4 regions of the Ensifer sp. Root31 genome follow, and region 4 is predicted to be linked to each of the others. Evidence: predicted binding sites of a transcription regulator. Region 4 holds the regulator's gene; each other region holds the start of a gene.
What was found. The regulator LexA, encoded in region 4, represses DNA repair genes until DNA is damaged. The targets are predictions, from matches to a motif close to TGTTCNNNNTGTGTTCNG.

Region 1 (7,795 bases), on a different contig from region 4:
CCGATAGTCTGCGCCGTCTGGGCCCGCAGCCGCAATTCGTCGCTGACGTTCTTCAGGCGGACGAGGCTCTTCACCCGCGACATCAACTGAAGATCGTTGACCGGCTTCGTCAAGAAATCGTCGGCGCCGGCCTTTAACCCGCGAACCCGATCGGACGGCTGGTCGAGTGCCGTCACCATGACGACGGGAATATGTGCTGTGCGTGCATTGGCCTTCAGACGTTCGCAGACCTCGAAGCCGTCGATGCCGGGCATCATGATGTCGAGAAGCACCAGGTCGACCGGTGTCGTCTCGCAGAGCGTCAGCGCCGTATGGCCATCACCCGCCGTCAGCACATCGAAATACTCAGCGAGCAGACGCGCTTCGAGAAGCTTAACGTTGGCAGGCACGTCATCGACAACAAGAATGCGCGCAGTCATATCAATTTTCCCGCCAGTTAGGCATCGCCAAGGTAGGTCTTGATCGTCTCAATAAACTTTGGCACAGAAATCGGTTTTGAAACATAGGCTTCGCATCCGCCCTGACGGATACGTTCCTCGTCGCCCTTCATGGCGAAGGCAGTCACGGCGATCACCGGGATGACGTGCAACTCATCGTCTTCCTTCAACCACTTCGTGACTTCGAGCCCGGAGACCTCCGGCAGCTGAATGTCCATCAAAATCAGATCGGGGCGATACTTCCGCGCCAGCTCGAGCGCCTCCATACCGTTGCGCGTCTGGATCGTCGCGTAGCCGGAAGCCTCAATCAGGTCTCGGAAGAGCTTCATGTTCAGCTCGTTATCCTCAACAATCATTACCTGTTTGGGCATGTCGATCCCTTGCTGTCCGTCGTCTTCTTGCAAGTCTTCTCAAGACATCTAAGTTGCAGAACCAACGACTCGACCCATTTCCTCAAGTTCACCGATAAACCTATTTGGTTGAAAAATAGGTAATTCCGGGCGTAAAAACAGTAGGAGGCCAAGACATTGAAGAGCGCCGACGAAATCGCCATCGACATTCTCTCCTGGCTTGCCGGCGAGCCGGACCTGCTGTCCCGATTTCTGGCGCTGACCGGCACGGACCCGTCCTCCCTGCGCAACGCGATCGGCGAGCCGGGCTGCATGGGTGGGCTCATCGCCTTTCTTATGGACCACGAACCAACGTTGATCGCTTTCTGCGATGCAACAGGGACAGCCCCGCAGGATGTCGTGCGTGCGCATGAGAAGCTTTCCGGCGCCGCCGATCTGCAGGACAGCTGAGCTTGAGCAACACCGTCTTCGAAGATGAAATCCGCCTTAGCAACCGCCCGCTTGTTATCAGCGACATCGATGAAGTCGTGCTCGAATTCCTGGATCCATTCCGGTCCTTTCTCGAAAGCCGCGACCACGTCCTCTTGCCGCGCTCCTTCCGGCTGACCGGCAACATCATCCATCGCGCAACGGAGCGGGCAGCGAGCGAGGCTGACGTCAAGGACATGCTCGATGCCTTCTACGCCACGCAGGATCGCTGGCAGACGCCGACTGCCGGCGTTGTCGAGACTCTCCGTGAATTGTCCAAGCAGGCTGACATCGTCTTCCTGACGGCCATGCCACCGCGCCATGCGGCCGCGCGTCGTGCTCTGCTCGACCGGCTCGATCTTCCCTATCCACTGCTCGCATCCGAGGAACCCAAAGGGCCGATCGTTCAGCGCCTGCATGCCGGACGGGCGCTTCCCGTTGTTTTCATCGACGATATCGCGCGCAACCTGCAATCGGTGCAGGAGCACGCGCCATCCTGCCTGCTGATCAATCTGATGGCGAACGCCGAGTTTCGGGCGCTCGCGCCTCAACCGGCGGACTGCGTTCACATTGCTAGCGACTGGGTCGACGCTGCGAATGCCATTCGCGCGCATTTCCAGCGATAGCGGCACCCGGACCAGCAGATCGAGACCTGCAAGACGACGCGCAAAATCCGACCAGCGGCTTGGCGTCGGCAACCTGACATGCAAGGCAATTTCCAACGCGGCCTCCCTTGAGACTCGTTAGCGTAGAGCGTAAAGTCCCAATGTTCAACATTTGTTCCAGATATGCTCGACAGTGGTTCTCAAACTCCAGGCTTCTGCCGTGACTGCCTCAGGGAACAGACCGCGACGGCGCGACGCTGCCTTGCCTGCGGCAGCCCCCGTCTGTTGCGTCATGCCGAGCTCTACGACCTGACTCTAGCCCATATCGACTGTGATGCGTTTTACGCCTCCGTCGAGAAGCGGGACAATCCGGAGCTTGCCGACAAGCCAGTGATTATCGGCGGCGGCAAGCGCGGCGTCGTCTCGACGGCTTGTTACATCGCCCGCATTCACGGCGTGCGCTCGGCAATGCCGATGTTTAAGGCGCTTGAGGCCTGCCCGCAGGCGGTCGTGATCAAGCCCGAGATGGAAAAATACGTTCGCGTCGGCCGCGAGGTCCGCACGTTGATGCAGGAGCTGACACCGCTGGTGCAGCCGCTCTCCATCGATGAGGCCTTCCTGGAGCTCAGCGGCACCCAACGGCTGCACCACGATCCCCCCGCGCGCACCCTCGCCCGCTTTGCCCGCCGTGTCGAACAGGAGATCGGCATTACCGTCTCCGTCGGCCTTTCCTACTGCAAGTTCCTCGCCAAGGTTGCCTCCGATCTGCAGAAGCCTCGCGGCTTCTCGGTAATCGGCCAGGCCGAGGCGCTCGAATTCCTGAGAGAAAGGCCGGTGACCTTGATCTGGGGCGTCGGCAAGGCGTTCGCCGCCACGCTGGAGCGCGATGGCATTCGCACGATCGGTCAGCTTCAGACGATGGAGGAAGCCGACCTCATGCGCCGCTACGGCACCATGGGCCAGAGGCTCTACCGCCTGTCGCGCGGCCTCGACGAAAGAACGGTCGAGATCGACGGCGAGGCGAAAAGCGTATCGTCAGAGACGACATTCAACGACGATCTCGCCCGCTACGACGATCTCGTCACGCATCTGCGTCGGCTGAGCGAACAGGTCGCCCACCGCCTGCGTAAATCCGAACTCGCCGGCCAGACCGTCGTTTTGAAGCTGAAGACTGCCGACTTCAAGACCAGGACTCGCAACCGCCGCCTCGACAGTCCGACGCGGCTCGCAGACCGTATCTTCCGCACCGGGCTGCAGCTTCTGGAGAAGGAAGTTGACGGCACGAAGTACCGGCTGATCGGCATCGGAGTCAGCGATCTTTCCAGCCCCGATCTCGCAGATCCCCCCGATCTGGTCGATCCAGCCGCAACCCGTCGTGCCGCCGCCGAGGACGCCATCAACAAGCTGCGCGACAAGTTCGGCAAGGCCAGCGTCGAAACCGGCTACACCTTTGGCAGCCGCAAGCGCGATCACTAGTGCGTTATCGGCGGCGGCTTGACGTATCCTGCAAGGATAAAAACATGCAGCAATTCAAAGTGCTACAGCGACCTTTGCGCGTCTAATAAGACGCGCGGCGCTGTAGGTCGATCGGGACAAATTCTTTAAAGATTTCAGCGTAAGCTTGTCGGCCAGTTTACGTGTTGGGATGAGTGTATGGTATTGCGTTTCGCTCTCACGGCCAGCGTCGTCGTCTTCTTGTTTTCGCCTGCGGTCGGCTTTGCCGGCAGCAACGCACCGCTGCAGATCATCGTTTCGAAGAACCAGCAATCCCTCGTCGTCTATGACGGCGACGCGGTGATCGCAACGTCGGCAGTCTCTACCGGCAAGGCCGGCCATTCCACACCGACGGGCATCTTCTCGATCCTTGAAAAACGCCGTCACCACAAATCCAACATCTATTCGAATGCGCCGATGCCCTTCATGCAGCGACTGACCTGGTCAGGCATTGCGCTGCATGGCTCCAATCACGTGCCGGCCTATCCGGCTTCGCACGGTTGCGTGCGCCTGCCGAGCAAGTTTGCCGCCAGCCTCTTCAAGATGACGTCGCGCGGCGTGCATGTCCTGATAACCGATCGGCAGGTCAGCCCCACCGAAGTGTCGAGCGCCGTGCTCTTCCAGCGCAACCCGGCGCCCGGCGAGAACCCCGCACCGCTGTCGGATGTGCCCCTCCGCCCGGCGATCAGCCAGACCGAGACCATGCCGGTCGAAGTGGCGATGACCGAGGCATCGACCGCCAACTCAGTCATCAAAGCAGAAGACCGCGAGCCGATCCGCATGCTGATCACCCGACGCGGCGAGCGCGATATCAAGCGTGCAGTCCAGTCGGCGCTGAACCAACTCGGCTATGTCGCCGGCGTGCCGGACGGCCACATCGGCCCGGACACGACCGCCGCCATCAACGCGTTCCAGACTGCCGAGGGATCGACCGTCGATGGCAAGCTGACGCCGGAGCTGACTGAGGCGATCTTCAGGAAAGCGGGCCGCGACGTTCCCCCCAACGGGGTGATCCTTGTCCGCCAGGGTTTCAAGCCGATTTTCGAGGCAGGCGTCACGATCGACAAGCCGGAGCAGGCGCTCGGCACGCATTTCCTGCAATTTCAAGAGATTGACGAGGGAAAGAGCGAAGGCAAGTGGTACGGCGTACCGCTCGAAAACCATCTGCCGTCATCGGTGAAGAAGCGCCTCGGGATCGCCGCCGACGCCGACGCATCAGCCTTCAATGCCGTCCAGCGCACGCTCGGGCGCCTGACGGTCTCCGACGACGTCCGCGAACGGATCGGCGGCCTGCTTGCAGACGGTTCGTCGCTGTCGATTTCGGACATGGAGAGCGGGCTCGAAACCGGCGACGGGACCGATTTCATCACAATCACCCGCGCATCCCCGCGGGGCTGATGCCCTGCGCAGTCGATCCGATACTCAAAAGCTGCGCTGCAGCCGCGCCTGACGTTCCGTATCTTTATACGCCGCCGGCTCAAGCAATCATGCAGCGCGGTCAGACGAGTTCAACGTCGACCACACCCGGAGCCGAGCGAAGTGCTGCGGCAATCTCCGGCGAAATCCTGAACTTCTCGTTGAGTTCGACCTCGATCTCGCGCTGGCCGTTATCCTTGATGACGATGAAGGAAACGAGACCCTCGCCCCTCGCATTCAAATGGGCGGCGATCGACTTCAGTGGTCCTGAATCGCGCACATAAACGCGCAGCGCCTTCTGCATCTGCAGCGATTCTTCCTCGAGCGAGCGCAGGGTCTGGATGCGAAGGCCGATGCCTTCCGGCCGCTCCTCCGCCTGAACCGTCATCACCAGCGATTTGCCGGGCTCAAGCAGGTCGCGATACTGGTGCAGCATTTCCGAAAACAGCACGGCCTCGAACTGACCGGACGAATCCGAGAAAGCGATGATGCCCATCTTGTTGCCGGTTCGGGTCTTGCGCTCCTGTCTGGAGGTAACGGTGCCGGCGAGACGTCCCGCCGTTGCGCCCTTCTTCACCGCTCCGGCGAAATCGCCGAAGGTCTGGACGCGCATCTTGGCGAGCAGCGGGTTGTAGGTGTCGAGCGGATGGGCCGAGAGATAGAAGCCCAGCACCTGAAACTCGCGGTGCAGCTTTTCTGAGGCGAGCCACGGCGTGTAGGTGGGAAGCGAGATCCGTTCCGGTCCGGTCGCGGCCCCCGCACCGAACATATCGCTCTGTCCGCTCGTCTTGTTTTCCTGCGCGCGCTGGGCAAAGCCGAGGATGCGATCGAGACCGCCGACCAGCTCGGCACGGTCGTAACCGAAGCAATCGAAGGCGCCGGCCGCGATCAGGCTTTCGAACACACGCCGGTTGAGCAGCTTCGGGTCGATCCTCAGGCAGAAATCCTCAAGGCTCGCAAACTCGCGGTCGCCGCGAACGGCAACGATATGCTCGACTGCCGATTCGCCGACACCCTTGATGGCGGCCAATGAGTAGTAGATGCGCTTGTCGCCGGTCTGGAAATGCCGGAAGGAGGACTGGACCGACGGCGCAATCACCTGGATGCCGAGGCGCCCGGCATCCTGACGGAAGTCGTTGACCTTCTCCGTGTTGGCCATATCGAGCGTCATCGACGCCGCCAGGAACTCGACCGGATAGTGCGCCTTCATATAGGCCGTCTGATAGGAGACGATGGCGTAGGCGGCAGCGTGCGACTTGTTGAAGCCGTAGTTGGCGAACTTGGCGAGAAGATCGAAGATCAGATCGGCCTGCGGCTTCGATACCTCGTTCTTGACCGCGCCGTCGACGAAACGGGCGCGCTGCTTGTCCATTTCCTCCTTGATCTTCTTGCCCATGGCGCGACGCAGAAGGTCGGCTTCGCCGAGCGAATAGCCCGACAGGACCTGGGCGATCTGCATCACCTGCTCCTGGTAGACGATAACGCCCTGCGTTTCCTTGAGCAGATGGTCGATCTTCGGATGGATCGATTCGATCTCTTCTTCGCCGTGCTTGCGGGCGTTGTAGACCGGGATATTCTCCATCGGGCCCGGACGATAAAGCGCCACCAGCGCAATAATGTCCTCGATGCAGTCTGGCCGCATACCGATCAGCGCCTTGCGCATGCCGGCACTTTCCACCTGGAACACGCCGACCGTCTCGCCGCGCGACAGCATCTCGTAGGTCTTCTCGTCGTCGAGCGGAATGCTGGCGAGATCGACCTCGATGCCGCGCAGCTTGACGAAGTCGACGGCGACCTTCAGCACGGTCAGCGTTTTCAGGCCGAGGAAGTCGAATTTTACCAGGCCGGCCTGCTCGACCCATTTCATGTTGAACTGCGTCACCGGCATATCGGAACGCGGATCGCGATACATCGGCACGAGCTTTGACAGCGGCCGGTCGCCGATCACGATACCGGCTGCGTGGGTCGAGGCATGGCGATAGAGACCCTCGATCTTCTGCGCGATGTCGAGAAGACGGGCGACGACGGGTTCCTTTTCCGCCTCTTCCTGCAGGCGCGGTTCTTCCTCGATCGCCTTTGACAGCGGCGTCGGGTTGGCCGGATTGTTGGGCACGAGCTTGCAGATCTTGTCGACCTGGCCATAGGGCATCTCGAGCACGCGGCCGACGTCGCGCAGCGCCGCGCGCGCCTGAAGCGAACCGAAGGTGATGATCTGGGCCACCTGCTCGCGGCCGTATTTCGCCTGGACGTAGCGAATGACTTCTTCGCGCCGGTCCTGACAGAAGTCGATGTCGAAGTCGGGCATCGATACGCGTTCCGGATTGAGGAAGCGTTCGAACAGCAGTGAGAACCGCATCGGGTCGACATCGGTGATCGTCAGCGCATAGGCGACGAGCGAGCCCGCGCCCGAACCGCGTCCCGGGCCGACGGGGATGTCCTGCTGCTTGGCCCATTTGATGAAGTCGGCAACGATCAGGAAGTAGCCGGGGAACTTCATGCGCTCGATGACGCTGAGTTCGAACGCCAACCGCTCGCGGTACTCTTCCTCTGTATAGCCGGGCGCCATGCCGAGCTTGCGCAACCGATCGTCGAGCCCCTCTTCCGCCTGCCGGCGCAACTCGCTGGACTCGGCACGCTCGGCCTCCTCCGGATCGTCCGAGGCGCCGGTGAAGCGTGGCAGGATCGGCCCGCGCGTCTTCAGCATGAACGAGCAGCGCCGCGCGATCTCGATGGTATTTTCGAGCGCCTCGGGCAGGTCGGCAAAAAGTGCCGCCATTTCCTTCCGGCTCTTGAGATAATGATCCGGCGTCAACCGGAACCGACTGTCGTCGGAAACCATGGCGTTGTGAGCGACCGCCATCAGCGCGTCGTGCGCGTCATAGTCGGATGGCGAGGGAAAGAACGCCTCGTTGGTCGCAACCAGAGGCACATCGAACTTGTACGCCAGATCGATCATCCGGCTTTCATGTCGGCGGTCAAAGTTTCCGTGCCGTTGCAGCTCGATATAGAGCCGATCGCCGAAGAG
Region 2 (7,795 bases), on a different contig from region 4:
GCTGCGTTCCTTGCCAAGCAAACCGCTGATTTATATCCTCCAGGGCGTCTGAACATCGGGATTGCCCAATGAGATCGTTTGCAGCCGGCGTCGTTGCGTTTCTGTCCTTTTCAACAATGGTTTTGGTAACGGCGGCTCTGGCTGGAGGCGCGCCTGCGCCGCGCATGCCGCCTCCCGACACCCAGCACCCGCAAGCTGTTCCCCAGGCGACTGTCGCGCCCGTTGCCGAGCAGGAAGAGTTCGTGATGCCATCGGGCAATATCGGCTGCATCTACACACCCCCCGGCGGCACGCCGACCTATCAGCTTGCCGACGGCGGGCCGGAGCTCGCCTGCGATATCATCGCGCCGCGTTACGTCAGGGCAACGCTCGGACGGGCCGGCGCGGCAACGATCAATCGCGAGGTCGGAGATCCGAGCTGCTGTTCGGCCGGGCCGATCCTCGAATATAGGGCGACATGGCAGGGCGGGCCCTTTTCCTGCATCTCGGAACGAACGGGCCTTTCCTGCCGCCGCGAGGACGGCCATGCCTTCGTTCTCAGTCGCGGGCGCATCTCCGCCAACTGAAAAGAAACGCCCCCTGCTGGACGGAAAGCGGCAATAAAACTATAAGGCGCCCCATTCCATTCAAATTCATGCATGCAGAGGGTGCCATGGCTGGCCATTCACAGTTCAAGAACATCATGCACCGCAAGGGCCGTCAGGATGCGGTGCGCTCGAAAATGTTTTCCAAGCTCGCGCGCGAAATCACGGTTGCGGCGAAGACCGGCATGCCCGATCCGTCGATGAACGCGCGCCTGCGTCTGGCGATCCAGAACGCCAAGGCGCAATCGATGCCGAAGGACAACATCGAACGTGCGATCAAGAAGGCCTCCGGCGGCGACGCGGAGAACTACGAAGAAGTCCGTTACGAAGGTTATGGCCCGGGCGGCGTCGCTGTTATCGTCGAGGCGTTGACCGACAACCGCAACCGTACCGCCTCCAACGTCCGCTCGACCTTCACCAAGGCCGGTGGCGCGCTTGGTGAAACCGGTTCGGTTTCCTTCTCCTTCGACCGTGTCGGCGAGATCACCTACAAGCTTTCGGTCGGCGACGCCGACAAGGTGATGGAAGCGGCGATCGAAGCCGGTGCCGACGACGTGACCACCGACGAGGACGGCCACACGATCATCTGCGGCTTCGAAGCGATCGGCGAAGTCTCCAAGGCTCTGGAAGACACGCTCGGCGAAGCCGAAACCGTCAATGCGATCTGGAAAGCCCAGAACACCGTGCCTGTTGACGAGGAGAAGGCGCAGTCGCTGATGAAGCTCATCGACATTCTTGAAGACGACGACGACGTGCAGAACGTCTATTCGAACTTCGAAGTGTCCGATGAGGTCATGGCGAAGCTTTCGGCCTGATCCGGATTTTTTCAGGCCTACTGCATGTCTCCTTAAGTCCCATCCGATTTAGGGACAAAAACATGCAGCAATTCAAAGTGCTACAGCGACCTTTGCGCGTCCAATCGGACGCACTGCGCTGTAGACGTCTTGATCTACCCGTGTCCTAAAGGGCACGGGTTTTTCTTTGGGCGTCACCGATGGGATGTGACTGATGACGTATGAGTTCGCGATCTTCGACTTCGACGGTACACTCGCCGATACGGCGGAGCTGTTCATGGCGGCGAGCAACCTTGCCGCCGCGCGCTTTGGGTTTCGCCAGCTCACGGTCGAGGAGTTCAAGGGGCTGCGCGCCATGGGCAGTCGCGAGATCATCGCGCATCTCGGCGTACCGATGTGGAAACTGCCGCAGATCGCCACTTTCATGCGGCAGGAAATGGCCGCCCAGGCTCGGGCCATTCAGCTTTTCCCCGGCGTTTCGGGCATGCTGACGGCGCTGAAGTCGGCTGGCATCGGCATCGCGGTCGTCAGTTCGAATGGCGAAGCGGCCGTTCGCAAGGCGCTGGGCGAGACCGCTGGCGCTATCGACCTGTTCGAATGCGGCGCCACACTGTTCGGCAAGGCGCAGCATTTCAAGAGGGTCGTCAAGTTTGCCGGCATCGATCCTTCGCGGATGCTTGCGATCGGCGACGAGGCTCGCGACATCGAGGCAGCCCGCAAAGTACGCATTGCGGCGGGCGCCGTCGGCTGGGGCTACGCCGATCCGGCGTTCCTGAAATCGCTCGGGCCGGATCGTTTCTTCGATCGCATCGACGAGATCCTGCCGGCCTTTCGGGTCGCGGGGCGGGGCTGACCAACTGATCAGGCCGCCTTGGCAAGCTCCTGCTGCGCCTCGGCGAAAAGCCGAAGCGACTTGAGCCGGGCATCCATGTCGAAGATCGGCATCGAGATGATCAGTTCGTCCGCCTTCGTTTGGTCAAGGAACGTTTCGATCTTTCTGCGGATGGTCTCCGGTCCACCGACGATGGCATAGGACATCGCGTGATCGACAAAGATCTTCTCATCCGAACTCCATAGCCCATCCATGGACGCCACCGGCGCCGGGAACCGGCCGCGGGCGTTGCGCCGCAGGGCGACGAAGGATTGCTGCATCGACGTGAAGAGGTAGTTCGCCTCCTCGTCGGTGGCAGCTGCCACGCCCATGACGCCGACCATCACGTGCGGCTTGTTGAGCGTCTGCGAAGGCGTGAAGCGCTCGCGATAGATCTCAAGCGCCGACAGCAGCATGTCGGGCGCGAAATGCGAGGCAAAGGCAAAGGGCAAACCGAGCATGCCGGCGAGATGGGCGCTGTAGTGGCTCGATCCGAGCAGCCAGATCGGCACATTGGTGTCGGAACCCGGAACCGCGATGATCTTCTGATCCTCGGCGACGGGGCCGAGCAGTGCCTGCAGTTCGACGACGTCATTGGGGAAGTTGTTGGCGCTCGCCTCCATATTGCGGCGAAGCGCCTGGGCGGTGCGCATGTCGGTGCCCGGCGCGCGGCCGAGCCCGAGATCGATGCGGCCGGGATAGAGGGCGGCAAGTGTGCCGAACTGCTCGGCAATCACCAGCGGCGAATGGTTCGGTAGCATGATACCGCCGGAGCCGACGCGGATCGTCTTCGTTCCTGCGGCGACGTGGGAAATGACGATCGAGGTCGCCGCGCTGGCAATGCCCTTCATGCCGTGATGTTCGGCCAGCCAGAAGCGCTTGTAGCCGTTTTCTTCGGCCGCCTGCGCCAAGAGCCTCGAGTTTTCGAGCGATTGGGCGACACTGCCGCCTTCGGTGATCGGGGAGAGATCGAGGACGGAGAAAGTCGCCATGAGCCAGGCCTTTATTGAGCGAAATTGATTGAATGGCTATGTAAGGTCAAAATTCCTCAATCCAAGGGTAGCGCTTGAGATTTCCGACAGCCGCGCTTGCCTCATGTGGATGTTTTTGTTTTGTTCACTTTTTGCTGGCAGCGTCCGGACACGCAGCATAGGGTGAAATTCATGCAAACCACGATTCGCATCATCGGCATCGATCCGGGCCTCCGCCGTACCGGCTGGGGCATCATCGAAACGCTTGGCAATTCGCTGCGTTTCGTCGCCTCCGGCACGGTGACATCCGATGGCGACATGGATCTCGCTTCGCGGCTCTGCCAGCTGCATGATGGCCTGGCGGAAGTCGTGCACAGTTATCAGCCAGACGAGGCCGCGGTGGAGCAGACCTTCGTCAACAAGGATGCAACGGCGACGCTGAAGCTCGGGCAGGCGCGCGGCATCGCCATGCTGGTGCCGGCGCGCGCGGGCTTGAGGGTTGCCGAATATGCGCCGAACGCGGTCAAGAAGGCCGTCATCGGTGTCGGCCACGGTGAAAAGCAGCAAATCCACATGATGCTGAAAGTCCTGATGCCGAAGGCCGAGTTCAAGGGCAACGATGCTGCCGACGCGCTCGCGATTGCCATTTGCCACGCGCACAACCGCCTGTCGGTGACCAGCCGGCTTGCGGCCCTGATGGGGTAGTTGCGCTGGTGCCGTTAATTTCCGATGGTCGGTCCGATCATCCCGCAATCCATCCATGAGAGACGACGCCACATGATCGGCAAATTGAAGGGTACTATCGACGAAATCGGCGAGGATCATGTCGTTCTCGACGTGCATGGCGTCGGCTATGTCGCCCATTGTTCGGCGCGCACATTGTCGAAGCTCGGTTCGGCGGGAGAGGCGGCGGTGCTGTTTATCGAGACCTATGTGCGCGAGGACCAGTTGAAGCTGTTCGGCTTCCTGACGGCGCTGGAGCGCGAGTGGTTCCGGCTGTTGCAGAGCGTCCAGGGGGTGGGCTCCAAGGTGGCGCTCGCTCTTTTGTCGACGCTGACGCCGGGCGAGCTTGCAAACGCGATTGCGCTACAGGACAAGACCTCGGTGTCGCGCGCGCCGGGTGTCGGCCCGAAGGTGGCGGTGCGCATCGTCACCGAACTGAAAAACAAGGCACCGGCGTTTGCCGGCGAAATGTCCGGCACGATCGGCCTCAAGCAGGAGCTTGGCGAGGGTGTTGCCTCGGCGCCGGTTTCAGACGCGGTGTCGGCGTTGACCAACCTCGGCTATTCCCGCGACCAGGCTGCAAATGCGGTTGCCGCGGCGCTGAAGAACGGCGGCGAGGACGCCGACAGCGCCAAGCTGATCCGGCTTGGCCTCAAGGAGCTGGCGCGATGATTCCTTGCGTTGTCGTGCCGGCCGATGCAAAACGGGCATTCTCTTTAACACCACGCGCAAGAATGCCCGATCGATTGGAACGGATGGATGACTGAAGCCGCACGCCTGATAACGCCGGAAAAGCGCGGCGAAGATCTCGATGCGACGATGCGTCCGCAGTCTCTGGACGAATTCACCGGCCAGGCGGAAGCCCGCGCCAACCTGAAGATCTTCATCGAAGCGGCGAAGAACCGCGGCGAAGCGCTCGATCACGTGCTGTTCGTCGGGCCGCCCGGTCTCGGCAAGACGACGCTGGCGCAGATCATGGCCAAGGAGCTGGGCGTCAACTTCCGCTCGACCTCCGGGCCTGTTATCGCCAAGGCGGGCGATCTGGCAGCGCTCCTGACCAATCTCGAAGAGCGCGACGTTCTGTTCATCGACGAAATCCACCGGCTCAACCCGGCGGTCGAGGAAATCCTCTATCCGGCGATGGAAGACTTCCAGCTCGATCTGATCATCGGCGAGGGACCGGCGGCGCGATCGGTGAAGATCGATCTGTCGAAGTTCACGCTGGTCGCTGCAACCACCCGTCTCGGCCTGCTGACGACGCCGCTGCGCGACCGCTTCGGTATTCCGGTGCGGCTCAATTTCTATACGGTCGAGGAACTGGAATCGATCGTGCGCCGCGGCTCCCGGCTGATGGGGCTCGGCATGACCGACGACGGCGCACGCGAGATTGCGCGGCGCGCACGGGGAACGCCGCGGATCGCCGGCCGCCTGCTGCGTCGCGTGCGTGATTTTGCCGAAGTGGCCCGGGCCGAAGCGGTGACCAAGCAGATCGCCGACGAGGCGCTGACGCGGCTTCTCGTCGACAATATGGGGCTCGACCAGCTCGACCGGCGCTATCTCTTCATGATCGCCCAGAATTTCGCTGGCGGGCCTGTCGGCATCGAGACCATTGCCGCCGGGCTTTCCGAACCGCGCGATGCGATCGAAGACATCATCGAACCCTATCTGATCCAGCAGGGTTTCATCCAGCGCACGCCGCGCGGCCGCATATTGACCGCCAATGCCTGGAAACATATCGGCCTCAATCCGCCAAAAGAGGTCGAGGCGACCCAGTTTCGATTGACGCTCGAGGACGAGTAAATGATCACGCGCCGTGGGCTTCTGAAGTTTCTCGGCGGCGGGATTGCCAGCATGGCGGCGCTTGGCGGCTATGCCTTTGCCATCGAGCCGCTCGCCCGGCTGAGCGTGACGCGTTATGCGCTGACGCCGCCGGGCTGGTCGCCGGGCTTGAAGCTGCGGGTGGTGGCACTTGCGGACATCCACGCCTGTGAGCCATGGATGTCCGCCAACCGCATCGCCTCGATCTGCCGGCAGGCCAATGCGCTTGGTGGCGATATCACCGTCCTTCTCGGCGACTATGCCGCCGGCATGAACCTGGTGACACGCTATGTGCATTCCAGCGAATGGTCGAAGGCGCTCGCGACGCTTGAGGCGCCGCTCGGCGTGCATGCGATCATGGGCAATCACGACTGGTGGGAGGACAGGACCGCGCAGAAGAACAGCGGCGGCCTCACCTTCGGTCACAAGGCGCTCGCCGACGTCGGCATCAACGTCTACAGCAATCGCGCCATCCGCCTGGAAAAGGATGGCCTCGGCTTCTGGCTCGCCGGCCTCGAAGACCAACTCGCGTTGGTGCCGGGCAAGAAATGGATGCGCAAGCATATGCAGGGCCTCGACGATCTCGATGGCACGCTGGCACAAGTAGAAGACGACGCGCCGGTGATCCTGCTTGCCCATGAGCCCGACATTTTTCCGAAAGTGCCTTCGCGCGTTGCCTTGACGCTCTCGGGCCACACCCATGGTGGGCAGGTCCGGTTTCTCGGTCATGCTCCCGTCTTACCCTCGCGCTTCGGCGATCGGTATGCGTATGGTCATATGGTTGAAGACGATCGCAGCCTGATCGTTTCCGGCGGGCTCGGCTGCTCGATCGCGCCGGTCCGCTTCGGCGTGCCGCCGGAGATCGTCGTCATCGACCTCGGCTGAGGGGATTCCGGCCGCATGGCTTAGGCGCGCGGCCAAATGGCGTATTTCGGCGTGGCGGCGGGCTCGCTATGATCCGCGACAGCGCCACGCGTCTCATGAGACGCGCAGAGGTCGCTGTAGCACTTTGAATTGCTGCATGTTTCCTTGAACCGGATACGATTTAAGGAAACATGCAGTAGGGAAAGAGCCGGCCGTCGACGTTGGACGAGCGCTTTCCATTACCTGCATCGCCTCGATGAAGGTGGCAGGCGGCTTGGCGTCCATCCATTGAAGGGAAGAGTGAATGCTGGCGCGGCGCGGGTTCCTCAAGCTTCTCGGCGGGCTGGTGATGGCTGGGTTTGGCACCAGCGCCTATGCGGTGGGGGTCGAGCCGTTGCAGCGGCCGCTGGTGACGTCCTACGCTTTGCGGCCTGCCAACTGGCCGCCAGGCCTCAAGCTCAGGGTCGTCGTCCTGGCCGATATCCACGCCTGCGAACCCTGGATGCCTGTGCACCGGATTGCCGGCATCTGCGATCAGGCCAGTGCGCTTGGTGGCGACATCATCCTCCTTCTCGGCGACTATATGAGCAGCCTGCGCCTGACCGGTTTCATCGAACCCGCCCGTTGGGCCGAGGCATTGGCGCGGCTGAAAGCGCCTCTCGGGGTCCACGCGATCATAGGCAATCACGACTGGCTCAACGATCCGGTCGCCCGTCTGGCCGGGCATGGTCCGACGCTAGCCCACAGGGCGCTTGCCGGCGTTGGCATCCCGGTCTACGACAATCGTGCGCTGCGGCTCGAAAAGGACGGACGATCCTTCTGGCTCGCCGGTCTGGCCGATCAACTCGAGCCAACCTACCTGGCTCCCGACGGCTCAGGCATGATCCCCGGGCTCGATGACCTGCCCGGCACGATGGCCGGCATGGATGGTGACGATCCGATCATCCTGATGGCCCACGAGCCGGACATCTTTGTCGACGTGCCCCGGCGTGTATCGTTGACACTCGCCGGCCATACCCATGGCGGGCAGGTCAGGATTCTCGGCTATGCGCCGCTTGTCCCGTCGCGATACGGCAACCGCTATGCCTACGGCCACGTCGTCGAGGACGGTCGTCACATGATCGTCTCCGGTGGATTGGGTCTTTCGAATTTGCCGATCCGGATCGGATC
Region 3 (7,795 bases), on a different contig from region 4:
CCGGCGCGCCGGCTGCAGCCGGTAATCGCCGACGTCTCCGGCGCGCTGGCAACAACCGGAGCCGCGCTGGTGCGGATGTCCGGTTCAGGCGCCACCTGCTTCGGCCTGTTCGACAGCGACGAAAGCGCGCAGCGCGCCGCCTACACTCTTTCTGCCGCCCATCCTGAATGGTACGTTCTCGCCGGCAGAACCGTGGGCAGAGGGAAATAGAATGGCCGGGATCAATGACAATCGCCCTTTCGTCCCCGTCGGCATCGCCATACTGACAGTGTCCGACACGCGCACGCTGGCCGACGACAAATCCGGCGACACGCTTGAGGCGCGGGTGCGCGACGCCGGTCATCGTCTGGAGGCACGCGCAATCGTGCCGGACGATCGGCAAAGGATCCGCGATCAGGTGGAGGCCTGGACGCTCGACGAGACAATCGACGTGGTGATCACCACCGGCGGAACAGGCTTCACCGGCCGCGACGTCACGCCGGAGGCGCTCGAACCGCTGTTCGAGAAACGCATGGATGGCTTCTCCGAAGTTTTTCACCGGATTTCCTACGAGAAGATCGGCACCTCGACGATTCAGTCGCGCGCGACAGGCGGTGTCGCCAACGCCACCTTCATCTTCGTCCTGCCGGGGTCCCCCGGGGCCTGCAAGGATGCCTGGGACGGCATTCTCAAGCAACAACTCGACTACCGGCACATGCCGTGCAACTTCGTCGAGATCATGCCGCGGCTCGACGAGCATCTGAAACGGGGCTGACGCCTCAATCGGCGACCCAATTGTGCCGCGAGACAAGCCTGTTCCCTGGGGAACTGCGAAACCCGCAACCGCCTGCTACAGCTTCCAACGTCAGCTCGTATTGAGGGATCGCAACGAGATCCGAGCAAATCCTTCGACCGGAGCAAAGACGGCCCATCGCCGATGTCCCCCCAAGCGATGGGAACAAAAACATACGACGCGCGGCTCGCCCGGTCGCTCGGACAAGACTTTGCTAGCAAGGAAATTTGGTAGCCGCTTGGAGGTGCCGTCCGCAGGACAGGCACCTTTTTTGTTGGAGCGAATTTACTCTAGGCGCTCTGCCTGCTGTCAACGGCGACCCAGGCGGGGACAAGCTCCGTCGCAAGCTTTCGAACGGCGCGGATATTCGTCATTTCGCCCAGCGGCATCTTCCCGCGCGCGATCGCCAAGGCGTCGCGCTTGTGCACGAGGAAGCCCGCCTCCAGCGGCTTTACGCGCCGCGCGAGACGATGCAGCAACGGCTTGCGGTGCATTCGCGATGGCGAGAAACGGGCCGGCCCCTTGTGAAGCGACACATACTCGACGAGCTCATCCACCCAGCGCCCTATCGGCCGAGCACCGGGCTCAAGCAGCATCAGCCACTCGCCGCGCGCGGAGCGCACGATTTCGCCCAGATCCCAATCGACGCAGAAACGGCAGCCGGCGGCATCTGCCACGCGCACCGACCCGTCCTTCGAGCCATGATCGAGGATGATGACATCGCTGACCAAACCTTCGACGGCGCCTGCCACGAGCACGGACAGCGTCTGTGCCAGTTCCGCCTCGTTGTCACGTGTTTCCATGATGATCGTCAGCATAGCTGTTCCTACCGCATTGCAGCGTAAAATGCTACATCCGCGTGGCATGACCGCGCCCGCGATTTGTCCGATCGCCAAGTCATGCCGGTCGCTCTCGTTTCAGCACGCGCGATTTTTGTTCTTGAATTGTTCTTGTTTTCGCGATAGGAAAATAATCAGAACAAAACGGGATCAAACGGGTGATCCCTCGGAGATTCCGATGAAAGAGCTGTCTCAGATCAGGCAGGGTGCGCTTGCACCCGCCAACACGGCAGAGGTTGCCGAAGCATTGATGAGCGGGACCGGTCTCAGGATCGAGAATGACCGTCGCCGCGGGCGGGGTGCCGGACTGAACATGTCGGGCCGCTTTGAGCCGCAGGCGCGCGAGGTCTTCGACGACGGTTGGGAGAGCCTTGAGGACCTGCCTCCCTTCAAGACCGAGGTGCAGGTGGAAAAGCCGCGCTCGGTGATCAGCCGCAACGATTCTCCCGACATTTCCTTCGATCGCTCGATCAACCCTTATCGCGGCTGCGAGCATGGATGCATTTATTGTTTTGCCCGTCCGACACATGCCTATATGGGGCTTTCGGCCGGCCTCGATTTCGAGGCGAAGCTCTTTGCCAAGCCCGACGCCCCACGCCTGCTGGAGCGCGAGCTCGCCCGCACGGACTACAAGGTGAGGCCGATTGCGATCGGCACCAACACCGATCCCTACCAGCCGATTGAGAAGGAATGGCGGATCATGCGCCAGATCCTCGAAGTGCTGCAGGCCGCCAACCATCCTGTCATGATCGTGACGAAGTCGGCGATGGTGACGCGCGACATCGATCTGCTTGCACCGATGGCAGAAAAGGGACTTGCACGGGTCGGCATTTCGGTGACGACGCTCGACCGAAAGCTGGCGCGTACGATGGAGCCACGTGCTTCGACCCCTTCCAAACGACTGGAAGCGATGCGCGCCCTCACCGAAGCCGGCATTCCGACCGGCGTGCTGGTGTCGCCGATCATCCCGGCCCTCAACGATCATGAGATCGAACGGGTTTTGGAAGCCTCCCGATCGGCAGGAGCGCTGGAAGCGACCTATGTGCTGCTGCGCCTGCCGCTGGAGGTCAGCCCGCTCTTTCGCGACTGGCTGCTGCGGAACTATCCGGACCGCTATCGGCACGTCATGTCGCTTATCCGCTCGATGCGTGGCGGCAAGGATTATGACGCCGAGTTCGGCAAGCGCATGAAGGGCGCCGGTCCCTATGCCTGGCAGATCGGCCGCCGGTTTGAACTTGCGGCCAAACGCCTCGGTCTCAACCTCAATCGTCGACAGTTGCGCGACGACATTTTCGTGCCGCCACTCGGAACCGGCGTCCAGCTATCGCTGCTCTAGAGCATTTCCAGGAAAAGTGCGAAGCGGTTTTCCGTCAGGAAATGCGTAAAAACAAGGAGATAGAGCGTTCCGCGATTCCGTCTAAATCGGAACGCCCTAGCGGCAATCGGTATTGCGTATGTCGCTGGAGAAGTGGAGTTTTCGACCGCTCAGGTCAGGAATGCGAGGTGTGGCCTGAAGGCAAAATAACCTCAATGGTTGGCCGGAATGGGCAGGCATCGGTCTTGAGACGCCCGGTTCCCTGGATCGGCTGCGATTTGGGAAGCAGGTCACGGCGCAAGTTCATGCGAGCAGCGTCCCTCGCGCGTCATATCTGGCGCGCGGCGACAGAATTGAATTCCGGCGTCTCCTCCGTGCCTCATCAGGATGACGCTGGCATACCCCCCGGCTGCCGCCGCACTCAGATCGGGGGACTTGAAGAGAATCGGTCGATCATGCGAGTTTCGCCGCATGTCACATCGCAGATCGACCGATTCTCCCCTTTTCCCGGATATTATCCTTGCGCCCGATTTCAGCTTTGAACTGGCTGCCAGAAGGGACGGCGCCTGGCCGGTCGCTGGCGCCGACGAGGCCGGCCGAGGGCCGCTTGCCGGACCCGTCGTTGCCGCCGCGGTCATCCTCGACCCGGATGCCATCCCCGAAGGCCTGAACGACAGCAAAAAATTGAGCGCCGCTGAGCGCGAACGGCTGTTCGATGAGATCCTGGCAACCGCCACCGTTTCCATCGCCTCTTCCTCGGCCACCACGATCGATACCATCGATATCCGCAAGGCAAGCCTCGAGGCGATGCGACGGGCCGTCGACGGCCTGTCCCTGACCGCGCGTTTCGTGCTGGTCGATGGCCGCGATGTTCCGCCCGGTCTTGGCTGTCACGCCAAGGCGGTGGTCAAGGGCGACGCCCGCTCGCTCTCGATCGCCGCGGCATCGATCGTCGCCAAGGTGACGCGCGACCGGATGATGGAACGGGCCGATGTCGCTCACCCCGGCTACGGCTTTGCGGCTCATGCCGGCTACGCGACAGTGGTGCATCGCAAGGCAATCGATGCCAAGGGCCCCTGCCCGCTGCATCGCATGAGCTTCCGTCCGCTGCGCAAGGATTGACGTTCGGCATCGTTGAAACCTCGCCGTCTGGATCGACACAAACCGATGCCGATGGCGGCCCCCCCGGAAGGTGCGCTTGACGGCGCAGCGCGTCATAGACGGAGACAGACGAGCGGTGACGCGGCAGGCTTTGCTGTAGCCATGTCTCCGCCCCCTGCCGAGCCGCTCCGGTCACCGCATCTGCGGTAATCCGCCGCCCGCCCCTGACCATCGGCCGGCGTTCCGCGGGGTTTCCCCCCTTATCGAGCCCAAACAGGTTCCGGACGTCACGGAAGACATCCCGAACTGGCGCTCGCACGCATCACCCAAGGCTATCCCAAAAACAAAAAGCCCCGCACGTGGCGGGGCCTTTAAATCGTATCTTGCAGCCGAGGCTTAGTTCAGGCGCGACTTGACTTCGCCAAGTGCCTTCTTGAACAGCTCGCTCTGGGCGCCGGCGTCAGCCTTGGCAGCAACAATCTTTTCGGCAGCGCTGATGGCCAGATCGACGGCAGCCGAACGAACGGCGTTGATCGCGTCGCTTTCGGCCTGCTTGATCTTCTGTTCCGACAGCGCGGTCCGGCGGGTGACGAATTCTTCCGTCTTCTGCTTGGCTTCGGCGGTCAGCATTTCTGCTTCGCGCTGGGCAGCGGCAACGATACCGGCAGCTTCCGCTTCGGCATCCTTGCGCTTGCGCTGGTATTCGGCAACGAGGGCCTGGGCTTCTTCGCGCAGGCGCTTGGCTTCCGCCAGTTCGTTGCCGATCTTGTCGGCGCGTCCGTCGAGCGCCTTGCCGATCATGCCCGGAACCTTGAGGTAGGCAATCAGGACGAAGAACAGGATCAAGCCGACGAGGGCATAGAAGGTCGCATCAAGATGCATGGTTCAGTGCTCCTCAGTTAACGGCCGATGCCTTGACGGCAGCGACGATCTCAGCCTTGGTGACGGTGCCACCAATGAGCTGCTTGACGACGGCCGTTGCAGTTTCCTCGGCGATAGCGCCGACGTCTGCGAGTGCCTTGGCCTTGATGTCGGCGATGCGGTCTTCCGCAGCGGCGATCTTCTTGGAAAGATCGGCTTCGACAGCGTTGCGGTCGGCGACAGCCTTGGACTTGGCAGCTTCGCGCGCGCCGTCTGCAATCTGATGACCCTTGGCCTTGGCAGTTGCCAAATCCTGCTCATAGGATGCGATGGCAGCGTCAGCTTCGCCCTTCAGGCGCGACGCTTCGTCGAGATCCTGAGCGATGCGGTCGTGACGGGTTTCAAGAATTCCGCCGATGCGCGGAATGATGACCTTCGACATCAAGAGATAGAAGAGGCCAAACGTGATCGCGAGCCAGAGCAGCTGCGATGCGAAATGGGTCGAATCAAAGGGCGGGAACACGCCGGAGCCAGCCTCGCCTTCGTGGGCCACACCCGTTTCGGTGTGCACCTCACCGGCCGCAGCGGCATCGTGTGCTTCGGCGCCTTCAGTGGTGGTTGACTGCTGGGCATAGGCCGCGGTCACAAACATGCTCACCTCCAGGTGCACTCAAGAATATGCGCGGCCGCGACCCTTTGACAGGTCGCGGCCGAAACTCCAGCCGTTATTAGACGGCGAAGAGGAGGAGCAGGGCTACGAGCAGCGAGAAGATGCCCAGAGCTTCCGTAACGGCGAAGCCGAATACGAGGCGGCCGAACTGGCCGTCAGCAGCCGACGGGTTGCGCAGCGCGCCAGAGAGGTAGCTGCCGAAGATGTTGCCGAGGCCGAGAGCCGTGCCGGCCATACCGAGGCAAGCCAGACCTGCGCCGATGTACTTTGCTGCTTCCGCTTCCATGATTGAACTCCTTCGAATGGTGTTGCGGCTTAGGATTGCGCTTCCGACGGAGGACCGGCCGGAAGCAAGCGACTGTATTCCTTAGTGGCTTCCGGGATGGACAGCGTCGTTGAGGTACATGCAGGTCAGTACCGCGAAGACATAGGCCTGGAGGAAGCAGACGAGGAATTCAAGACCGGTGATAGCGACGGTCATGATGAGCGGCAGGATCGCACCACCGATGCCGAGCGCGCCAAGGGCGCTCAGGGAGGTGACGAAGCCAGCGAAAACCTTCAGCGTGATGTGGCCGGCCAACATGTTGGCGAAGAGACGGACCGAAAGGCTGATGGGACGGGAAAGGAACGAGATGATTTCGATCGACACGACCAGCGGCAACAGGATGCCCGGCACGCCGTGAGGCACGAAGAGCTTCAGGAAGCCGAAGCCATGCTTGTAGAAACCATAAAACAGCACCGTGCCGATGACGAACAGCGCCAAGGCGAAGGTGACGATGATCTGGCTGGTGATGGTGAAGAAGTAAGGGAACATGCCGAGCAGGTTCGCCGTCAGGATGAACATGAACAGCGAGAAAACCATCGGGAAGAACTTCATGCCGCCGCTGCCAGCGCCTTCGCGCAGCATCGAAGCGATGAATTCATAGGACATTTCCGAAACCGACTGCATGCGCGTCGGGATCAGCCCGCGCTGCGATGTGGTCAGATAAAGGAAACCGGCAGCGGCACCCACGGTCGCAACCATGAACAGCGACGCATTGGTGAAGGAAAAGTCAATTCCGCCAATTTCGATCGGGACAATCTTGTTGACCAGGAACTGGTGGGTCGGATCGTTTGACACCGCGCTTCTCTTTCGTTCTGCCCGCCTTTAGAGCGGATACCGTGTTTTCCGGGCGACGCCTCAGGCGTCATCTCCGTCCGTCTTGTCATTCCCAGAACTGCGCTTGACCGAGTCGAGTGTCGCCACCATCCCCGCCGAACGCAGTACATTCAACACACCGGCGCAAAAGCCAAGGAGCAGGAAAATGATCATGCCCCACGGCCCTGTACCCGCAAAGTGGTCCAAAAGATAGCCCAGAAACGCCCCAACCACGATGCCAGCGATGAACTCGCTGGAGAGCTTCATTGCCGCCGCATAGCCTTTGCGGCTTTCAGCGGCTCGGGCTTCAGCACCATCCGGCTCACTGGGTCGCTTGGACTCAATCTTTTCGCCGAGCTGCTTCAGCCTTGCTTCCAGACTTTCTTCGGGTTTCTCCGTCACGTGGCTCTCCCCTTGTTGTCCCACACGGTCACGACCATGATTTCGGCCACACAAAAGGCTGCTGTTCAAGCCACGTTTCAGCCCCATTTGAAGTCGCGCGCAACATAGTTTTAGGCTTCCGCATAGTCAAGGCGTGCAAAGCGCTTCGGCGTGGACAATATTTTTCAATGATTTCATCCACTTGATAGCATTCGACGCCATCATACTGACAGACAAGGCCGGGAATCGGCAGATCGCGAGCCAGAATCTCCGGCCCGCGATCGGTGCTTGTGCGCAAGGGGTCGGCAGCTGAACTGGTCAGCTCCAGCCGCCGCCGTAGGTCCGGTAGAAGACGTGCAGGCCGATCTTGCCGACACGCTTCATCGTCTTTGCCCAGGCCGGGTTTACATAGGTTGCGTGATAATGTGTTGCTGAGCCGACTTCGGGCAGCCAGATCTTGCCGGCGGTGACCGCCATGGCAACTTCCTTTGCTTCCTTCCAGTGCGAGCGGGAATAGATCAAATCGCGGATCATGTCGCAGGCGAATGAGAACTGGCAGCGATTGCGCCATGCCTTGTTCTGATAGACGACGCCGCAGATCGTCTTCGGATAGGTCGGATTGCGCACCCGGTTGAGAATCACCTGTGCGACGGCCGCCTGGCCTTTCAGCGGTTCGCTGCGCGCTTCGAAGTAGATGCCTTCGGCGAGGCATGTCTGC
Region 4 (7,795 bases):
ATGATGAGGGCCGGAAGCGTGTAGCCGTCTAAGTTATCCACCGAGCGCGATATCAATACCGATTATCAACCCCAGAGCCGATAGTGCCAGAAAGAACACAACAAGAGAGCTTGCTAGAAGCAGCTTGATGGGATTGGCTCGGAAATCTGCCTTAAGGTTCGGGAAAATTGGCGACATGTCCAATCGGCCGGTCACCGCGAGCTGGAATAGACGCCAGATTGCGACCGCAATGCACATTCCACAGAAAACTACCGTCAGTATGAGCTTGGGTAGATGATCAACTCTGGATTCAACGTCCAATTCCCTGAAGAATCTTGGTGCAAGGTAGCTTTACCGTGAAACGGTGTACAAGGTAGCAGCGCCCCGCGACGTCGGAAGAAGGGTTGGACGGAAGATTCGGGCCGTCTGTCGAAATGGTAAATCCATCCAATTGCCTCGTGTCGGACGCTGCCGTATAGCGCCCGCCGCCTGTCGTCGAAGGGGTTCGCGGCGATCCGTTATGGGGCCGGATCGGTAAGCCTGTGGAAGAGTTGGAGAAAGATGGAATTTCAGAAATGCCTGAGGACGTTTTTCAGAAATCCCCTCTTGCGCTCTTTCTATATTCATTCTAAACGCTCGCCACGACTTGATAATCTCAGTCGATGAGGCCTCGTGGCGGAGTGGTGACGCAGAGGACTGCAAATCCTTGTACCCCGGTTCAATTCCGGGCGAGGCCTCCAAAGCCACTCCTAAGTAGTTGAATTAGTTTCGCTATTTGGACTGCAGGATTTCATCTGCTGCCACACATTCCTCTTGGTGTGGCAATTGGTTCCCGTTATCTCCCTCTTCGACGTTCGATCCAAGCAGCAGATTGCCGATTCCATCCCCATTGCTTCTGGCAACACTCTGCCTCGTCAAGCGCGCCCGTTCGCGTTCCGCGAGCAGATCTTCGACGTCTTGGCGGCGCAACGAACGCCCCCCTCATTCAGGGTGCAGCAGTTTGAACGGCTGCGGCCGGCGTCCTGCCAGCCGCGCCTGTCGTCACTCCGCCGGGATAAACTTGAGCGTTCCTGCGAGCCTTGGGCCGGTCGATCCCTTCGTGTCCATCGGGTGGTTGATGCCGTCGTTCACCGGTAGCTCCTCGAAATCGAATGGGCTTATGCCTTCAAGGCACGCGGCGTTGACGCCGTAGAAATCCGGGTTCGCGCGCGGCTTGTGGAATGTGTAGATGCCGCACTTCGAGCAGAAGTAATGCTCTGCAGCCTTCGTGTTGAACTGATATTTGGTGAGTGCCTCGCCGCCGGAGAGAACCGTGACCCCGTCCTTGGCGGCAGAGACGGCAACCGCGCCCTTCAACTGGCAATAGGAGCAAGTGCAACGGCGGGCGGTGCGGAGGCCGCTCTTCAGTTTCACATTGAAGCGAACCGTTCCGCAGTGGCAGGCTCCGTCAAGGTTCTGAACATCGAGATTCATCCAATCATCCATCTGATTTTGAAGCGCATTTGATGAGCTTTCTTATGAGGTGGGTTGCTTGTGCTCAAGCGCATTCGGGGGCAGTCTCAATCCAGAGGACCGCACTCCCGTTGAGGCCGTTCGTTGTAGGGCCATCAGCCGATTGGGCTCAGGCGCGGGGTACGAGGCGTCTCGTCGCGCATCGGGCACATATTCAGACCAAGTGCCCGATACGTGCGCCAGCACGCTTTCGTGCTCCACGTCGGGGACGTTCCGCGGCCCGAGCCGATGCGTCGCAAGAGCGCTCGGCCAACGGATCGTGCGGAGAAAAAGCCTACGGCCGTTCGCATCCGTCCTGCATCATCCGCGCGAGGAGCGAACAGTCCGCGTCGCACCGTTGCCTTTCTTGGGTACGAACCTAGTTACCCATACCGTACCCAAGCGAGGAATTGCTGAATGAACCGTAATGGGCTCTATCTGATCATTGCCATGCTCGCCGTCGCCGTCATTGGTCTCGGCGCCTATGTCTACCGCGAGGAAACAAAACCGACCGGCGTAGAGATCAAGATTGGCCAGGACGGGGTTTCCGTTCAGGAGAATTGAGCGCCATCGGCCACACGCTCAACAGGTTTGGCAGCGGCGAATGCCGCTGGCGGTCGACGCCCCACGCGAGGTTCAAGGCGAACGCAGATCCGAAGGCGGTCGAAATACCGGCCATCGGTGGCGTAAGCGGCCGCGTGCTCGTTGCGAGCGTCAACGAAAGTGTGACGTAGATAGGGCGGGCGAGCGCGTGATTCAGCCCCTCGCACGATGAAAGCAACAAGTCACCCAGCGCCTGCGCGATTGGCTAAAGCGGTTCTCCGTCAATAGCAGCCCGATTGTCGAAAGTGAAACGCTGTGCGTGCCTGCGCAAAGGACATGCTGCCGGCACGCAGGTACGGTTTTCGGGGGGCAAGGAACATGGGCCAATGCGGCGCGTCCAACACGCGCAGCGAGGCTGCCCGCATCGCAGCCAACCACTGTTTTCAAAGCGCAATTCGACCGGGCTGCGCTTGCCCGCCAGTTTGCGAACGTCCGCAGTCGCCAACGACATGGCCTTGCGAGGACGCGCCCCGAAATGGTGATTCGGTCACTATTGTCAGTGCTGAAAATATTGTCTCTAGACAGAACTGGGAATGAATATCCCAACAGCGCGACCCGTATAGGTAGTGTCAAACAAAGCCAACAATGGAGGAAAAGACATAAAATGAAATATAAGATCGCCCTGACTGCTCTTGCCATTCTTGCCGTAACGACGGCCACCGCAAGCGCTGAGGATCTCGTCTTTCAGCTTAAGAACAAGACGAATGCCGTTTTGACGAACTTCTACACATCGCCGGTCGGTGTTGATCAGTGGGAAGACGACGTCTTCGGGCGGCAGGTGCTTAATCCGGGCGAAAGCATGGAAATTACCATCGCCGACGGACGTGATGTCTGCAAATACGACATGCGCTTTGAATTCGAAGAAGGTTCCGGTCTCGACACGACTGAAGACAAGCAGGATCTCTGCGAGTTGGGCGAGTACTCGATTCACGAGTAAAATCCGTCGAGCGTGAAAAACACTCGATCCGAAAATCTCCGTCTCGCTACCCTATGTGGCGAGACGTTGAAGTAAGAGAGCGGCTGGCCGGCATGAAGGCGGCTAGAGCGTTTCCGGTTTAAACGGAGTCACTAGGCGCTCTATCTATTTGTTTTTACGCATTTCCTGGCGGAAAACCGCTCCGCACTTTTCCTCGAATTGCGCTGGCGTGAGACGGGCTTAGTGGTAGCGGCGGATCAAGCCGACGAGCTTGCCCTGAATCTTGACCCGGTCAGGCCCGAAGATGCGCGTCTCATAGGCCGGGTTGGCGGCCTCTAGAGCAATTGAAGCGCCCTTGCGCCGGAAGCGTTTCAACGTTGCTTCCTCGTCATCGACTAGTGCCACGATGATATCGCCGGGATTGGCCGTGGTGGCATTGCGGATGATCACCGTATCGCCATCGAAAATGCCGGCCTCGATCATCGAATCACCCTTCACTTCAAGGGCGTAGTGCTCGCCGCTGCCGATCATATCGAGCGGCACGGTAATGTCGTGGGTGTTGTTCTGTATCGCCGAGATCGGCACGCCGGCGGCAATGCGGCCCATCACTGGAACCGACACGGAGCTGTTGTCGGCAACCGGCAGCGTTTTCGCCGCGGGGGCAGGGGCGGGCGGTTTGCCAAGGCTACCCTCGATGACGCTCGGCGAAAACCCGCGACGGGGCTGCGCGCTCGCAGCATAGGCTTCCGGCAGTTTGATGACTTCGAGCGCTCGGGCGCGGTTGGGAAGCCGGCGTATGAAGCCGCGTTCCTCGAGCGCTGTGATCAGCCGGTGAATGCCCGACTTGGATGCCAGGTCGAGTGCATCCTTCATCTCGTCGAAGGACGGCGGTACACCGGACTCCTTCATTCGTTCATGGATGAAAAGAAGCAATTCCTGTTGCTTGCGGGTCAGCATGGCAAGTCGCTCCAGAGGCGTGAAACAAATCAAGAACAGACACTATCTGTTCCATATGTGTTCCGCAAGTGCCTAAAATTCTGTGAATGTTGGTTCAATCAAGCGCAGATTGACCAACTCGTCGCTGCACGCGCCGCGCGAGGCTGATATGCCTCCTTCCGTTTATGGAATGAGGGTTTAATGACGAAGCTGATTCAAATCTTGCTGACCATCGTTGTCGCCGCGACCGCGATCCTTGGGTTTCGCTGGTATCAATACGTGGATAACAAGCAGAGCCCGTTTGACGAAGTTGGTATCGCGTTGAATGCGGCGATGCCCGGGCCGCTCAATCAATGGGGTTGTGACCGGCTGAAGCTGACATTTGGCAACGGACACCCGCCGCACGGTTGCGCCGCGGCCGATGGGACGCAGTGGAAATAGCCTGCCATCAAGGGATCAGCAGAAATATCGATGGGCGATCTGCTAGAGGAGGCCTGAATCAGGCCGGCTGCGTCGCGGAGCAGGCGTCCTCGAATTCCTTGACGGTTTCCGCGGAGTTGTCCTCCGGCAGCACAGCGTCGGCCGCTTCGGTCGCGACCGGCGTGTCGCCTTGATAGACGAAGGACTGGATGTAGTAGGCGATCGTTCCCTTCCAAACGTTCCGGCCGTCTATCTGCTGGCAGGGCACGGCCGTTTCGAAGTCGGCTTGCAGGTCGTCGACCGTGGCAGCGCTGAGGGCGATGTTAGGCGATGCGATAATCGAGGCGATAAGCAAGGCTGCAAGCACGGTGAACGTCCACTAGATCAGAGGTGGCGGCGATGGTTTGGTTAACGATGTGAACCGTGCTTTCGTTCCGAAGTCCAGCAAGCATGCCGGGCACTGTGCCGTGTTCAACAGTTCTTTGCGAAAGGCGAGCACTGGTGCTCAAGCTGTGGCAATGAAGGCACAAAGATTGGCGTGAGGTGCGTTGGCGTTTTCGATTTTCCGGCGCCCGCCTCAAAGCGTGGCGCTGGCAGCTGATCAACAATACCCGCCGCAAATGCTTCCGATGATGTTGGACGCCGTAATGGAGTGCGAGTGGCCAGCGGCATCCGCCTGTAGCGATCTTCGCATCTCCAGCCAAATACATACGACGTTCAAACGCGCTACGAAACCGGCATCTGACCGCGGGTGCTCGACCAGTCGCGCCGGGATGTCGCGGAGACGTTGCGCACCCCAGTTCGACTGGCCACTGACGGATATCTCTCTCGTGTCGTTAGTTCGAGAGGTTAAAGCCGACCGTCTTACTTCTTGTCTTTCTTGCCCAGGGAGAAACTGCTGCCGGCCAGCTTCACCTGTGAGCCTTCCGTCACAACGGCGGCTTTGACAGTCTTGTCCTTCTTTGGCTTTCTAACCTCGCGGTTACTTCGCACTTGACCTTTTGCCATGATCGTCTCCTTGGAAGGTGTGCCGGGGAACCCTGCATGGGCGCCGAATGCCGGCAAACCAGCCTGCATTGATACCGCCGTAAGTCAATGACGGTGCCGGTGGATCACTGTTTTGCCGGCGTTGCGTCGCGCATTCGTGCCCGGTGTCCGGGCACTGCGATGATAACGTCGCTTCGGTCACTTACCGTTGCGCCCCTGGGATGCTGTCGCAGGCCCTATGACGGCAGCAACTTCGGTTATCTTGTTCGCCGGAAATCCGGCGCGTTCCGAATGTTCGCGAATGACGTCGGCGCTTGATGCCTCGTGGACGCAGTAAATCTTGTCGCCGGCGACATAACTGGTGATCCATGTATATGGTACGCCAAGATCGGCGACGACAGCATTGGATTTTGCCGATAATGCGCAAAGGTCGTCCTGGTTGAGCTTGTCGGCCCCTGGGACGTCGCGTTCAATGATGTAGGTGGGCATCGTTCAGTTCCTCGGTTGTTGGAGGACTGAATATCAAGAATATCTAATATAATTGAAGTCAATACTTTCCACCGGTGATGCGGCGATTCACGACGATTTCCCTGGAAGTATAGGATCAAGCAGCGGAAGGGGCTCCACCGGGACTGGCGTCCGATCAAACGATGGGCGCCTGTATCGCCCCGCGATCACAATATCTCGCGGCCAATAGCTCTATGCGACTGGAATCGCGCGGCCGGGGATGGGAGCGCGCGATGCGCTCCGTCCGACACGCGTATACTAGCGCAAGTTAGTAGCTGAGCCGGAAACCGCCGGGACTCGCCGCAGACGGATCGGGTACAGGTGTTGGACCTTGCCACTGCGCATAGGTCGTGTTGCTGCCGCCGGTGCTTGCGCATCCGGCAAGCGCAAGAAGCGCGAGAAAAGCGGCTGTCGTCAAATATTTAAGAGGCATGGTTTTCTCTAGTTCTGGGAGATCGCCCAGGGCTCGATGGGCCGGAATCAGACTTTCCCTCAAATTATCTGGGATGGCAAGCGGGTCGAGCCACCGCCTTGCAAGCGCCGTCAATGCTGCGGCTATGATCGGGGAATACTCGCAAAACTTGTATGCGTTCGCCGCCAAAGCATTCACTTGGCGACCGAGCGCAATAATGGGTGGCGAAAAATGAGACAGCCATGGCGGAGGAGGTGGGATTCGAACCCACGGTGCGCTTTCACGCACGCCGGTTTTCAAGACCGGTGCCTTAAACCGCTCGGCCACTCCTCCGGGCAGGGCGTTATTGCGCGAAGCCTTGCTGCTTTGCAAGATTTAACATGCGTGGGCGGAAAGATTTTCTTGGCGCATCCGCTGCCCATTTTGTCCGGGTAACCATTCGTAAACCATAACTGGAGATTTCGAGCCGTCAGCCATTCGTCGGTTCGCAATTTTGCCTTGTTGCTGTCATGATTAATCGACTGTTCCGTTTCGGGACGCCGAGATTTCCGCTGGGGGCACGAGTGGAAGGTTTCGAGTACGGCTTATTCGAATGATGTTGTGGGACAGATGACATCCAGTAAAAATGCGGCATATCTGATCAAGGGACTGCGCCTTGCGGCGGTCCCTGTGCTTTGCGCAACGCTTGCGGCTTGCGGATCGACGTCCAGTATCAAGAAGAGCAAGTCGAGAAGCAAAGAATACTTTGCTGAGTCCGTTTATGGCGTGAAGGCGAGCCCCCGTGTCGCTACCGGCAAGAATATTCCGAAGGGCGGCGGCCGCTTTCAGGTCGGCAAAGCCTATCAGGTCAAGGGCAAGTGGTACCAGCCGAAGGAAGATTTCGGTTACAACAAGACCGGTGTCGCGTCCTGGTACGGCTCGGCCTTTCATGGTCGCCTGACGGCCAATGGCGAAGTCTACGACAAGCTTCATCTGTCCGCCGCGCATCCGACCTTTCCGCTGCCGAGCTATGCGCGTGTCACCAACACCGAAAACGGCACTTCCGTCATCGTTCGTGTGAACGATCGCGGTCCCTATGAATATGGCCGCATCATCGACGTTTCGTCGAAGACAGCCGATTTGCTCGATATCAAGCAGAAGGGCAGTGCCAAGGTTCGGGTGCAATATGTCGGCCGCGCACCGCTTGAAGGCAACGACATGCCCTATCTCATGGCGTCCTATGTCACGAAGGGCGACCGCAGTCCGGGCGTCATGCCGGAGGGCCAGATCGCAACCGGCGTGATGGTCGCCTCGAATGAGCCGATGCGCAACCAGTTGGGAACGCTGGTCATTCCGCCGAAATCGTCCCTTGATACCGCCGGTACGGTAACGGCGTTGGCTGCACCTGTCCCGCAATTTGCAGCACCGCCGTCGCTGAGCGAGTTCGTCATGCTTCCGGAAATCGGGCCGATCCCGCGCGAGCGACCGGAATACATTCCGATGCCTGACGGCAACATGGCCTATGCGGCCGCCTATGTGGAAGTGCGGGTAAGCGATGCGGAATC

Region 1: ASD00_RS34550 (DNA polymerase IV) is a predicted target of LexA. The motif match lies at 2,023-2,040, and genes of this name have one in related genera.
Region 2: ruvC (crossover junction endodeoxyribonuclease RuvC) is a predicted target of LexA. The motif match lies at 3,352-3,369, and genes of this name have one in related genera.
Region 3: ASD00_RS37840 (PA0069 family radical SAM protein) is a predicted target of LexA. The motif match lies at 1,707-1,724, and genes of this name have one in related genera.

Annotation. Positions count from the first base shown of each region.
Region 1 covers NZ_LMCO01000066.1:47,317-55,111, forward strand. The annotation lists gene ASD00_RS34530 (PleD family two-component system response regulator) at 1-419, opposite strand, end outside; gene ASD00_RS34535 (response regulator) at 437-808, opposite strand; gene ASD00_RS34540 (DUF3572 domain-containing protein) at 965-1,237, shown strand; gene ASD00_RS34545 (hypothetical protein) at 1,240-1,881, shown strand; gene ASD00_RS34550 (DNA polymerase IV) at 2,044-3,336, shown strand; gene ASD00_RS34555 (L,D-transpeptidase family protein) at 3,520-4,752, shown strand; gene dnaE (DNA polymerase III subunit alpha) at 4,853-7,795, opposite strand, start outside.
Region 2 covers NZ_LMCO01000005.1:143,825-151,619, forward strand. The annotation lists gene ASD00_RS06825 (MBL fold metallo-hydrolase) at 1-52, shown strand, start outside; gene ASD00_RS06830 (hypothetical protein) at 69-566, shown strand; gene ASD00_RS06835 (YebC/PmpR family DNA-binding transcriptional regulator) at 653-1,399, shown strand; gene ASD00_RS06840 (HAD hydrolase-like protein) at 1,593-2,231, shown strand; gene ASD00_RS06845 (LLM class flavin-dependent oxidoreductase) at 2,240-3,241, opposite strand; gene ruvC (crossover junction endodeoxyribonuclease RuvC) at 3,413-3,925, shown strand; gene ruvA (Holliday junction branch migration protein RuvA) at 3,998-4,615, shown strand; gene ruvB (Holliday junction branch migration DNA helicase RuvB) at 4,703-5,743, shown strand; gene ASD00_RS06865 (metallophosphoesterase) at 5,744-6,646, shown strand; gene ASD00_RS06870 (metallophosphoesterase) at 6,930-7,795, shown strand, end outside.
Region 3 covers NZ_LMCO01000067.1:190,803-198,597, reverse strand. The annotation lists gene ASD00_RS37855 (4-(cytidine 5'-diphospho)-2-C-methyl-D-erythritol kinase) at 1-210, shown strand, start outside; gene moaB (molybdenum cofactor biosynthesis protein B) at 212-754, shown strand; gene ASD00_RS37845 (glycosyl transferase) at 1,063-1,590, opposite strand; gene ASD00_RS37840 (PA0069 family radical SAM protein) at 1,790-2,947, shown strand; gene ASD00_RS37835 (ribonuclease HII) at 3,398-4,048, shown strand; gene ASD00_RS37830 (F0F1 ATP synthase subunit B) at 4,424-4,909, opposite strand; gene ASD00_RS37825 (F0F1 ATP synthase subunit B) at 4,923-5,540, opposite strand; gene ASD00_RS37820 (F0F1 ATP synthase subunit C) at 5,617-5,844, opposite strand; gene ASD00_RS37815 (F0F1 ATP synthase subunit A) at 5,926-6,678, opposite strand; gene ASD00_RS37810 (AtpZ/AtpI family protein) at 6,739-7,098, opposite strand; gene ASD00_RS37805 (cell wall hydrolase) at 7,396-7,795, opposite strand, start outside.
Region 4 covers NZ_LMCO01000039.1:8,008-15,802, reverse strand. The annotation lists tRNA gene ASD00_RS27805 (tRNA-Cys) at 646-719, shown strand; gene ASD00_RS27800 (GFA family protein) at 1,021-1,452, opposite strand; gene ASD00_RS41030 (hypothetical protein) at 1,888-2,034, shown strand; gene ASD00_RS27795 (hypothetical protein) at 2,678-3,010, shown strand; gene lexA (transcriptional repressor LexA) at 3,230-3,946, opposite strand; gene ASD00_RS27785 (hypothetical protein) at 4,127-4,366, shown strand; gene ASD00_RS27780 (hypothetical protein) at 4,425-4,712, opposite strand; gene ASD00_RS27775 (hypothetical protein) at 5,210-5,353, opposite strand; gene ASD00_RS27770 (DUF4242 domain-containing protein) at 5,531-5,821, opposite strand; tRNA gene ASD00_RS27765 (tRNA-Ser) at 6,495-6,584, opposite strand; gene ASD00_RS27760 (septal ring lytic transglycosylase RlpA family protein) at 6,861-7,795, shown strand, end outside.